Linked DNA regions of Variovorax paradoxus. The protein of the gene in region 1 interacts with the protein of each later gene in a pairwise test. Links are inferred from orthologs where the notes say so. Each region holds a gene or a part of one and is shown in the gene's direction. Other genes may lie near its edges.

Region 1 (5,778 bases):
GAAGCGCGCGTTCGACTCGGCCTTGCGGAACCACGGCAGCACGTCGCTCCAGCTCCAGCCTTCGCAGCCCTGTGCCTGCCAGCCGTCGTAGTCGGCCGGCGTGCCCCGGATGTAGACCATGGCGTTGACCGAGCTGCCGCCGCCCAGCGTGCGGCCCTGCGGCACGAACATCCTGCGGCCGCCCGCCGCGGGTTGCGGCTCGCTCTCGTAGGCCCAGGTGCGCTCGGTGCCGATCACGCGCACGAAGGTGGCGGGCATGTGGATGAAGCGGTCGTTGTCGGGCGGGCCGGCCTCCAGCAGCAGCACGCTGCGCCCCGCCAGCGCCAGCCGGTGCGCGAGCACGCAGCCCGCCGAGCCGGCCCCCACCACCACGAAATCGAAAACCTGTTGCGCCATGTTCGTCCGGAGTTGTTGTTCCGCCCGGATGCTCGGCGCTGCGGCGCGCCATGGATCACCGAGGCGGGTTGGTGCAACTCAAAATGCGCTGTCGGTCAATGCCGGGGTGCCCTGCGACAATCGGGAAATGCCTTTCGCCCCATTGCAAAACGACACTTTCCTGCGAGCCTGCTGGCGCCAGGCCACCGACCACACGCCCGTCTGGCTCATGCGCCAGGCCGGCCGCTACCTGCCGGAGTACGTTGCCACCCGCGCCAAGGCGGGCAGCTTCATGGGACTGGCCACCAACACCGACTACGCCACCGAGGTCACGCTGCAGCCGCTGGAGCGCTACCCGCTCGACGCAGCCATCCTGTTTTCCGACATCCTGACAGTGCCCGACGCCATGGGCCTGGGCCTGTCGTTCGAGGCCGGCGAGGGCCCGCGCTTCGCGCGCCCGGTGCGCGATGAAGCGGCGGTGGCCGCGCTCGAAGTGCCCGACATGGACAAGCTGCGCTACGTGTTCGATGCCGTGGCCTCGATCCGCAAGGCGCTGGACGGCCGCGTGCCGCTGATCGGCTTCTCGGGCAGCCCGTGGACGCTGGCCTGCTACATGGTGGAAGGCGCGGGCTCCAGCGACTACCGCCTCGTGAAGAGCATGCTCTACAGCCGCCCCGACCTCATGCACCGCCTGCTGGCCGTGAATGCCGACTCGGTGGCCACGTATCTCAATGCCCAGATCGACGCCGGCGCGCAGGCCGTGATGGTGTTCGACAGCTGGGGCGGCGTGCTGGCCGACGGCGCGTTCCAGGAGTTCAGCCTCGCCTACACGGCCCGCGTGCTGGCCGGCCTCAAACGCACCGGCGCCGACGGCCAGCCCGTGCCGCGCATCGTGTTCACCAAGGGCGGCGGCCTGTGGCTCGACGCCATGCGCGAGCTCGACTGCGAAGTGCTGGGCGTCGACTGGACCGTGAACCTGGCCTCGGCGCGAAAGCAGATCGCCGAAGGCTCGGACGGCAAGGCCAAGGCCCTGCAGGGCAACATCGACCCCAACGTGCTGTTCGCGCCGCCCGCGCAGATCGAGGCCGAGGTGGCGAAAGTGCTGCAGGCTTTCGGCAAGCCCCACGCCGACCGCAACGCCCAGGGCCCCACGCACATCTTCAACCTGGGCCATGGCATCAGCCAGTTCACGCCGCCAGAGCATGTGGCGGCGCTGGTGCAGGCGGTGCACGCCCAGTCGCGCGCGCTGCGCGGTTAACACTGCAGTCTTCGGGAGCGGGCCGGCGGGGCGCTGAGCCGCCCCGTAAAGTTGGTACGAAGCCGTTTGTCAAGCGCAAAAACGGCATATCGGTCTGACTTATGCACAAAACCCGTGTTGCACTGCGCAAGATTTTCCGGGGGACCTCCCTCTTTGCTCCTAAAGAGATAGCGACGCTAAGTTATTGATTTATATAGGATTTGAACTTTGCTTTTTTTCCGGGCATTCCAGCCAGAGCCTTGATTTTCAAGGCCCCGCGGCGAATCGAGCTGGCTTGTCAACAAAGTTATCCACAGAAACTCTGGACGGCCTCCAAAGCTCTGAAAAATCAACAACTTAAGCGCTCTTGCTCAAAGTCTCCTTAACAAACCTTTCCAAGAAGGACCGCTCATCTCCACAGCCGGCCTCCCCTCAGACAGCGCTTCCCAGCCGACGAACGGTGCGCCACCGGCCCTGCCGTGGCGGCTCGACATCGCGGTGCAGACGCCCGCGCACGCCGCGCTCGGCGACCTGCTGAGCTACGCCAGCGCCGAGCCCATGCCGCCCGGCACGCTGGTGCGCGTACCGCTGGGCAAGCGCGAAGTGCTGGGCGTGGTCTGGAACGAGCCGGTTTCGCTGGTGGATGCCGAACCCGACATGGCACTGAAGCCCGTGGGCGCGGCGCTCGACGCGCTGGCCCCGCTGGGCGAGGCCTGGCGCGACCTCGTGGCCTTTGCAGCGCGCTACTACCAGCGCTCGATCGGCGAGATCGCGCTGGCCGCCCTGCCGCCGCAGCTGCGCGACCTGTCGACGACGCAGCTGGCGCGCCGCCTCAAGCGCAAGACGACGGCCGGGCCAGTGGCCGAGACAGCCGAATCGGCGAACCTGATCGCGCTGAGCGCGGAGCAGACGGCCGCCCTGGCGCGCATCGAAGCCGAAGCAGGTACTTTTTTGCTGGTCGGCAGCACAGGCAGCGGCAAGACCGAGGTCTACCTGCGCTGCGTGGCCGACCTGCTGGCGCGCGACCCCGAGGCGCAGGCGCTGGTGATGGTGCCCGAGATCAACCTCACGCCGCAGCTCGAAGCCCGCTTCAAGGCCCGCTTCGGCGAAGAGGCTGTGGTGTCGCTGCACAGCGGCATGACCAATCCGCAGCGGCTGGCGAGCTGGCTGGCGGCGCACGGCGGCGCGGCGCGCATCGTGCTGGGCACGCGCATGGCGGTGTTCGCATCGATCCCGGAGCTGAAGCTCATCGTGGTCGACGAAGAGCATGACCCGAGCTACAAGCAGCAGGAAGGCGCGCGCTATTCCGCCCGCGACCTCGCCGTGTGGCGCGGCCAGCGCGAAAAGGCCAAGGTAATCCTGGGCTCGGCCACGCCTTCGCTCGAGAGCTGGCACCAGAGCCGGCCCGCCGAAGGCGAAGACCCGGGCGGGCGCTATGTGCGTCTGGCGATGCCATCGCGTATTGGCGCGGGCGAGTTACCGGCCGTGCGCTTGGTCGACATGAATTTGCAGCCGCCAAAGACGGTGATTTCGGGCGCGCTGCTCGACGCCATCGGCCAGCGCATCGCGCGCGGCGAGCAGAGCATGATCTTCTTGAACCGGCGCGGCTACGCACCGGTGCTGGCCTGCGGCGACTGCGGCTGGAAAAGCGAATGCCCGCACTGCAGCGCCTACCGCGTGTTCCACAAGATCGACCGCACCCTGCGCTGCCACCACTGCGGCTTTACCGAGCGCGTGCCGCGCGCCTGCCCGGCCTGCGGCAACCCCGACATCGCGCCCGTGGGCCGCGGCACCGAGCGGCTCGAAGAGCACCTGGCCGAGCTGTTCTCGGCTGTGAAGCACCCGGATGGCAGCGCGGTGCGCATTGCGCGCATCGACGCCGACAGCACCAAGAAGCAGGGCGCGCTCGAATCGCAGCTCGCGGCCGTGCACGCGGGCGAGGTCGACGTGCTGGTCGGCACGCAGATGATCGCCAAGGGCCACGACTTCCGCCGCATCACGCTGGTGGCGGCGGTGAACCCCGACGGCGCGCTGTTCTCCAGTGACTTCCGCGCGCCCGAGCGGCTGTTCAGCCTGCTGATGCAGTCGGCCGGCCGCGCGGGCCGCGATGCCGCGTATCTCGCAGCGCAGGGCGCGAAGGCCGAGATGTGGATCCAGACGCACCATGCGCAGCACCCGCTGTTCATGGCGCTGCGCAAGCACGACTACGCCAGCTTCGCGCAGCAGCAGCTCGACGAGCGCCGCGCGGCCGGCATGCCTCCCTTCGCGTTCCAGGCACTGCTGCGGGCCGACGCGAGAGAGCAGTCGGTGGCGCAGGGCTTCCTGAACATGGCGGCAGACCAGGCCGAGGCACTGCCGGGCTCCGACCTCGTCACGCGCTACCCGGCAGTGCCGCTGGCGATCCAGCGCGTGGCCAATGTGGAGCGTGCGCAGATGCTGATCGAAAGCCCCTCGCGCGCCGCGCTGCAGCGGCTGCTTGCGGGCTGGCAGCCGCTATTGCACGAGTTGCGGCGCACGCCGGAGGGCAAGGGCGTGATCCGCTGGCTCGTCGACGTCGATCCGCACAGCATCTGAGCCGATGGATCGGCGACTGGTCAACCTGAGACCGCGGTTTCAGTGGTAGCCAGTGGGCTCCTTGCCCATGTCCACATAACGCAGCTCGTTGTGCCTGCGCCGCGCGATGCTCACGGGCCACGCGAACACCACGAGGCTCAGCGCGGCGAGCGCGAGCCCGGTGGCGGTGCCGAACTTGCCGGCATGCCAGAACCAGCCGACGCCGGCGAGACATACCAACCACAGCAGGATGCGAAAAAGAATTGCCATTGCGCGCCCCTTCACACCTTTGACTTGCAAGCACTGTAGCAGCGCATCTGCAAACTCAAGCATTCATCTGAAGTCATAGCGATATCTATGCCTTACGGCCTGCCTTGGCCTACCCGAAAATTTGTGAAAAAAGAGTTGACGACATGCCCCGGGGCTGTTCAAGCTGTAACAGCGCGCGAACTCCTCGCGGGTTTCGCGTTCCAAGCAAGCTCGTCTATTGAAGGCAAAGGGTAGGTCGCCGTGAAACCGCCGTCTTTCGCAGGTTGGGTTCTCTCGCTCGCGTCGTGCTTCGCCTGCGTTCTTGCCGCACCCATTGCTTCGGCGGCCGAGCTCGATCTGCAGGGCAGCCGCCTGGTGGTGTCGGGCATGCTCGACGGCACCGCAATCAAGGAATTCACCGACCAGCTGGGCAGTGGAACGGTCCATACCGTGGTCTTCGAGGACTCGTTCGGCGGCACCGCCGAAGCAGCGGGCGCATACGCCGACGCCATCCGCGCGAGCGGCGTGCAGACCGAAATACGAGGCCAGTGCATGGCCGCCTGCGCATACGCCTTCCTGGCCGGCAAGACGCACCGCTTCGGCTATGGCCTGCAGGTCAACGGCATCCTGCTGCCGGTCGCGTCGCGCCCCACGGCCGCCGAACTGGCAATACGTTGGCGCGGCGACGAGGCCCACAAGACGCTGGCCGACTTCACGCCCACCGCCGCTCCCTCCGCAGCCAAGCCGGTGGAAGCCAGCGCCCCGCCCGTCTTCAAGGACAACTGGCAGCCTGACCACGGCGTGCTCTTCACCGCGAGCCCGACGCTCTTCGGCCGCATCTACAACACCTACTACTGCGACGGCACGCAGGGCCGCGACTTCTCGAAGTGCGAGCGCCTTGCCGATGCCGACCCGTACAAGCTCGGCGTCCTAACCCCGTAGCACGCTCACCGCGAGCGGAAAGCTGAAGAAGGCAATCGCCGTCGTCCACAGGATGATGCGCGCGATGCGCCCGTTGTCCGCGCCGAAGCGCTCGGCCAGCATCGACACGTTGCTCGCGCTCGGCAGCGCCGCGACCAGCACGATCACCACCAGCGCCGCATGCGACAGCGGCAGCCCGAGCGCAATGGCGCCGAGCCCCAGGCCCCACACCAGCAGCGGATGCGCGAGCAGCTTCACCGCCACCACCGGCAGCACGTCGCTCCATGCCGCCTTGGTCGCAGGGCTGCGCGCCGTGGTGCCCATGGCCTCCGCTACGGCCGCGCTGGCGCCATGCTCGCGCGCCAGCAGCGCCGAGCGGGCCAGCACCGCCCCGATGGTGAAAAGCGCCACCGGCGAGGCCGCATCGGCCAGCATGGCGATGG
Region 2 (4,388 bases), 380 kb from region 1 along the record:
GCCGGCCCCTGGTCGCTGCTGGCCAGCCGCGCCACCGCGTCGCCGATGCCCGCGCCGATCGACAGCGACGGCGCGAAGATGCCGCCCGGCACGCCGCACCAGGCCGTGAGCCAGGTGGCGATGAACTTGAGCACGGTGTAGAGCGGCGTGAGCTCGTCATGGCCCTGCAGCATCTGCTTGACCGCCTCGGAGCCCGCGCCGAAGGTGACGCCGCCCGTCGCCAGTCCGATGGCGGCCACGGCCAGCCCGCCGCAGGCCGCGAACCGCACCGGAAAGCGCGCCCGCCAGCGGCTGAAGCGCCCGGCCGCGCCCGTGAGCGAGGCAATAAGCAGTCGCGCGAACAGCCCGCCGGCCGCGCCGCTCAGCAGGGTGACCAGCAGGCCGGGCCCGAGCATGTCCCAGCCCAGCCGGGGTACGCGGATCACGCCGAAGTAGCTCGTGTTGCCGAAGGCCGACACAGCCACCAGGCCCGCCAGCACGATGGCCGTGATGATCAGGCCGCTGGAGCGCGCCTCGAGCCGGCCCGACAGCTCTTCGATGGCGAAGACCACGCCCGCCAGCGGCGCATTGAAGGCTGCCGCGATGCCCGCTGCACCGCCGGCAACCAGCAGCGCCCGGCCATCGATGGTGGTGTTGGGCGAGAGCCAGCGGCGCGCATGCTGCATCACCCCCGCCGCCACCTGGACCGAAGGCCCCTCGCGCCCGATCGAAAGGCCGGCCGCGAAGCCTGCCGCGCCCAGCCCGATCTTGGCGACCGTGAGCCGCAGCGAGGCAAAAACGAAGCGCCGCTCCTCGGGCAGGGCCGGATTCAGGGCCGCCTTGATCTGAGGAATGCCCGAACCGCCCGCGCCGGGGAAGAAGCGCAATGTGAACCAGACGATGCCGGCCGTGAGAAGCGGCGTCGTCAGCAGCACTGCCCAGGGCCAGGCGCGGTAGAAGCGGTGGAACTCGCCAAAGACCCAGTCGCTGGCCAGCGTGAAGCCCACCACGAACAGCCCGGCCGCGATGGCGTAGCCCAGCACGATCGCCCGGTCGAGCCAGACGCGGCCGTTCGACAGCTCGGCGCGCAGATGCTCGAAAAAGTCTGGTTCGCGGTTCATCGGAGAGGCCCATTCTGGCACCTGGCGGGAGTGCGGCCGGTCGCCTTGGGGCACAATCGAGGGTTCTTCTCAACCTCCTCCTTCATCTACTTATCAGGGGCAGTGCATATGGCATCGGTCAATAAAGTCATCGTCGTCGGCAATCTGGGGCGCGACCCCGAAATGCGTACCTTCCCGAGCGGCGACCAGGTCGCGAACGTCACAGTGGCCACCACCGATCGCTGGAAAGACAAGCAAAGCGGCGAAATGCGCGAAGCCACCGAGTGGCACCGCATCGTCTTCAACGGCCGCCTGGCCGAAATCGCCGGCCAGTACCTGCGCAAGGGCTCGCAGGTGTATGTCGAAGGAAGCCTGCGCACGCGCAAGTGGACCGACAAGGACGGCATCGAAAAGTACACCACCGAAATCCGCGCCGACCAGATGCAGATGCTCGGCAGCCGTCAAGGCCAGGGCGGCCCATCGGGCGGCCCCGAGGACGACGGCGGCTACTCGCAGGGTGGCGGCGGTGGTTATTCGCAAGGCGGCAATGGCGGTGGTGGTGGCGGCGGCGGTTACGCCCCGCGTGCGCCGGCAGCCGCTCCGCGCGCTGCGGCGCCGGCTCCGCGCCAGGCACCGGCCAAGTCGTCGTCGGGCTTCGACGACATGGACGACGACATTCCGTTCTGATCCGGACCTTCGCAGGTTCACGAGCAAAGAGCCGCTTCCCGAAAGGGGGCGGCTCTTTCTCTTTGGGCAGGCCCGTCACGCGTGGCGCCGACCCGCGGGCATCAGCAACTGCTGCACGCCGACATGCACTTCCATCTCGTGCATGTGCGTCTCGGCATCGACCATGTGCTCGGTCATCAGGCGATGCACGGCGTCGGCGTTCTCATCGCGGAAGGCCTGCAGCAGCTTGCTGTGAAAGCCCAGGTTGGCTTCGCCGAAGTGGCGGTGCTCCCACGCATTCTTGTAGACCATGAGGTCGCGCAGCAGGTCGTTGAGAAAACGGCACATGAAGGCGAGCAGGGCGTTGGGACACTTGTCCGCCAGCAGGTTGTGAAACTCCAGCTCGGCGACGCGTTGTGCACGCAACTCGATATCGTTGCGAGGCTCCTGCTCGCACAGGCGGATGGTCTGCTCGATCAGATCCAGTTGCTTCGCGTCGAGCCGGCCGACGACGCTGACCGCCAGTTCGGGCTCCAGGATCTTGCGCAGCTGGTAGATGTGATGCCCGTCCAGATGGTGGAAGTGCAGGAAGTTTCTCAGCGGCTCTGACGCGTGATCGAGCGAGACCTGCTGGAGATAGGCACCGCCGGCCGGGCCCGTGCGCGTCTTGATCAGGCCGCGCACTTCCAGTGCCTTCAGTCCCTCCCGCATCGTGCTTTTCGAGACGCCGAAAAGCTCGACGAGCTCTTTCTCGTTCGGTAGCCGGTCGCCCGGCTGCTTGCGCTCCGTAACGATCCAGCGCTTCACGTCTTCGACGACGAGGTCTGAGAGCTTGGGGCGTTTTCTTGCGCGTTGACCAATGGGCATGCCCTGTTCCTTGGGAAAGCTCCCGAGCGGAGCCGATTGCCCATGATAAATCGATGCAATTGAATGCAATTGAACCAAAAACACGCGCAATAGACCGGTGATCAGGCTTGTTTGGGCATCGAACTTGCTATGTAATGCTCCTATTTATATGTTTTATACGGATAAATAGTAGACATATCGAAGAAGCTCAATTCCCAGCCCCACGTGACTCTCTCAAAGGAAAAATCATGAAATCAAGCGAACCTTTGCAAGCCCACTCGAGACTCTGGAACGACGACCTGGCGCCCACGCGGCCCGAGCAGCGCACATGGCGCTGGTATCACTTCGCCGCGCTCTGGGTGGGCATGGTGATGTGCATTCCCGCCTACACCCTTGCCGCCGGTTTGATCGAGTCCGGCATGTCCTGGTCCGAGGCCGTCGGCACGGTCTTCCTGGGCAACTTCATCGTGCTGATCCCGATGCTGCTGATCGGGCATGCGGGCGTGAAGTACGGCATTCCCTACGCGGTGCTCGCGCGTGCCTCGTTCGGCACCCGGGGCGCCCGCATACCGGCGCTGCTGCGCGCGCTCGTGGCATGCGGCTGGTACGGCATCCAGACCTGGTTCGGCGGGATGATGATCTACACGCTGGTCGGCGTGCTGATCGGCCATCCGCTCGAAGGCGAGAAGATCGCCTGGCTGGGCATCAACTTCTTCCAGCTGGCGAGCTTCCTCGTCTTCTGGGCTCTGCAGTTCTATTTCGTCATTCACGGCATCGAATCGATCCGCAAGCTCGAGACGTACACGGCGCCGCTGAAGATCCTCATCTGCTTCGTGCTGCTGGCGTGGGCGCTCAACCGCGCCGGAGGCCTGGGCCCGATCCTGCAGCAGCCCTCGCAGTTCGTCGAAGGCGGCAAGAAGGCGGGTCAGTTCGCAGCGGTCTTCTGGCCGTCGCTGACGGCCATGGTGGGCTTCTGGGCCACCCTTGCGCTGAACATTCCCGACTTCACGCGCTTCGCGAAATCGCAGCGCGACCAGATCGTCGGGCAGGCGGTCGGGCTGCCCGTTCCCATGGGGCTGCTCGCGGCGCTTGCGGTGGTCGTCACCTCCGCCACGGTCGTGATCTACGGCAAGGCGATCTGGGACCCGGTCGACCTGGCCAGCCGCATGACGGGCGCGGCCGTGCTCATCGCGCTGATCGTGCTGCTGGTCGACACCGTCAGCGTCAACCTGGCGGCCAACCTGGTGGGTCCGGCCTACGATTTCTCGGCGTTGAATCCGCGGGCCATTTCATACCGCACCGGGGGCTACATCACGGCCGGTATCGCCGTCGCGATGATGCCGTGGAAGCTGCTCGAATCCACGCAGGGCTACATCTTCACGTGGCTGATCGGCTACTCCGCGCTGCTCGGGCCGATCGCCGGCATCCTGATTGCCGACTACTACATCGTCCGCCGCACGCAGCTGCAGGTGAACGACCTGTACAGCGACCATGGCGAGTACCGGTACAAGAACGGGTGGAACCCTGCCGCAATCGCAGCGTTCATCGCCGGTGTCCTGCCCAACCTCCCCGGGTTCCTCAATGCGGCGCTGCCGAGTGTCTTTCCGGACGTGCCCGAAGTCTTCAAGACGATCTACACCTACGCATGGTTTGCGGGCATCGCCATCTCGACCGTCGTGTACGTTGCGTCGATGCGGCTGCAGAAGCAGACGACGGTGCCGCAACAGACCAGGCCTTCGGAGGCTTGAGCATGACGAACGCGCTCTTGATCCGAGGCGGGATCGTCGTCAATGCCGA

The links.
Region 2: the proteins of priA (region 1) and ssb interact in binary tests that used the Escherichia coli proteins (3 or more experiments, as listed by UniProt). The link is inferred for Variovorax paradoxus from one-to-one orthologs.

The regions. Positions count from the first base shown.
Region 1 is NZ_CP102931.1:5,978,036-5,983,813, forward strand. What follows is about bases 1,663-4,636. They hold priA (replication restart helicase PriA), read left to right. Parts: upstream 1,663-2,086; coding sequence 2,087-4,186; downstream 4,187-4,636. Other genes in these bases: NWF24_RS28195 (hypothetical protein), read right to left, coding at 4,226-4,435. Outside these bases: hemE (uroporphyrinogen decarboxylase), read left to right, coding at 524-1,633; NWF24_RS28200 (hypothetical protein), read left to right, coding at 4,676-5,356; NWF24_RS28205 (AEC family transporter), read right to left, coding at 5,345-5,778.
Region 2 is NZ_CP102931.1:6,356,551-6,360,938, reverse strand. Bases 1-2,987 are described here. They hold ssb (single-stranded DNA-binding protein), read left to right. Parts: upstream 1-1,208; coding sequence 1,209-1,766; downstream 1,767-2,987. Other genes in these bases: NWF24_RS29760 (NCS1 family nucleobase:cation symporter-1), read left to right, coding at 2,840-2,987; NWF24_RS29765 (FadR/GntR family transcriptional regulator), read right to left, coding at 1,842-2,612; NWF24_RS29775 (chloride channel protein), read right to left, coding at 1-1,100. In the rest of the region: more of NWF24_RS29760, read left to right, coding at 2,988-4,339; hydA (dihydropyrimidinase), read left to right, coding at 4,342-4,388. UniProt on the Escherichia coli protein: Plays an important role in DNA replication, recombination and repair. Binds to ssDNA and to an array of partner proteins to recruit them to their sites of action during DNA metabolism. Acts as a sliding platform that migrates on DNA via reptation.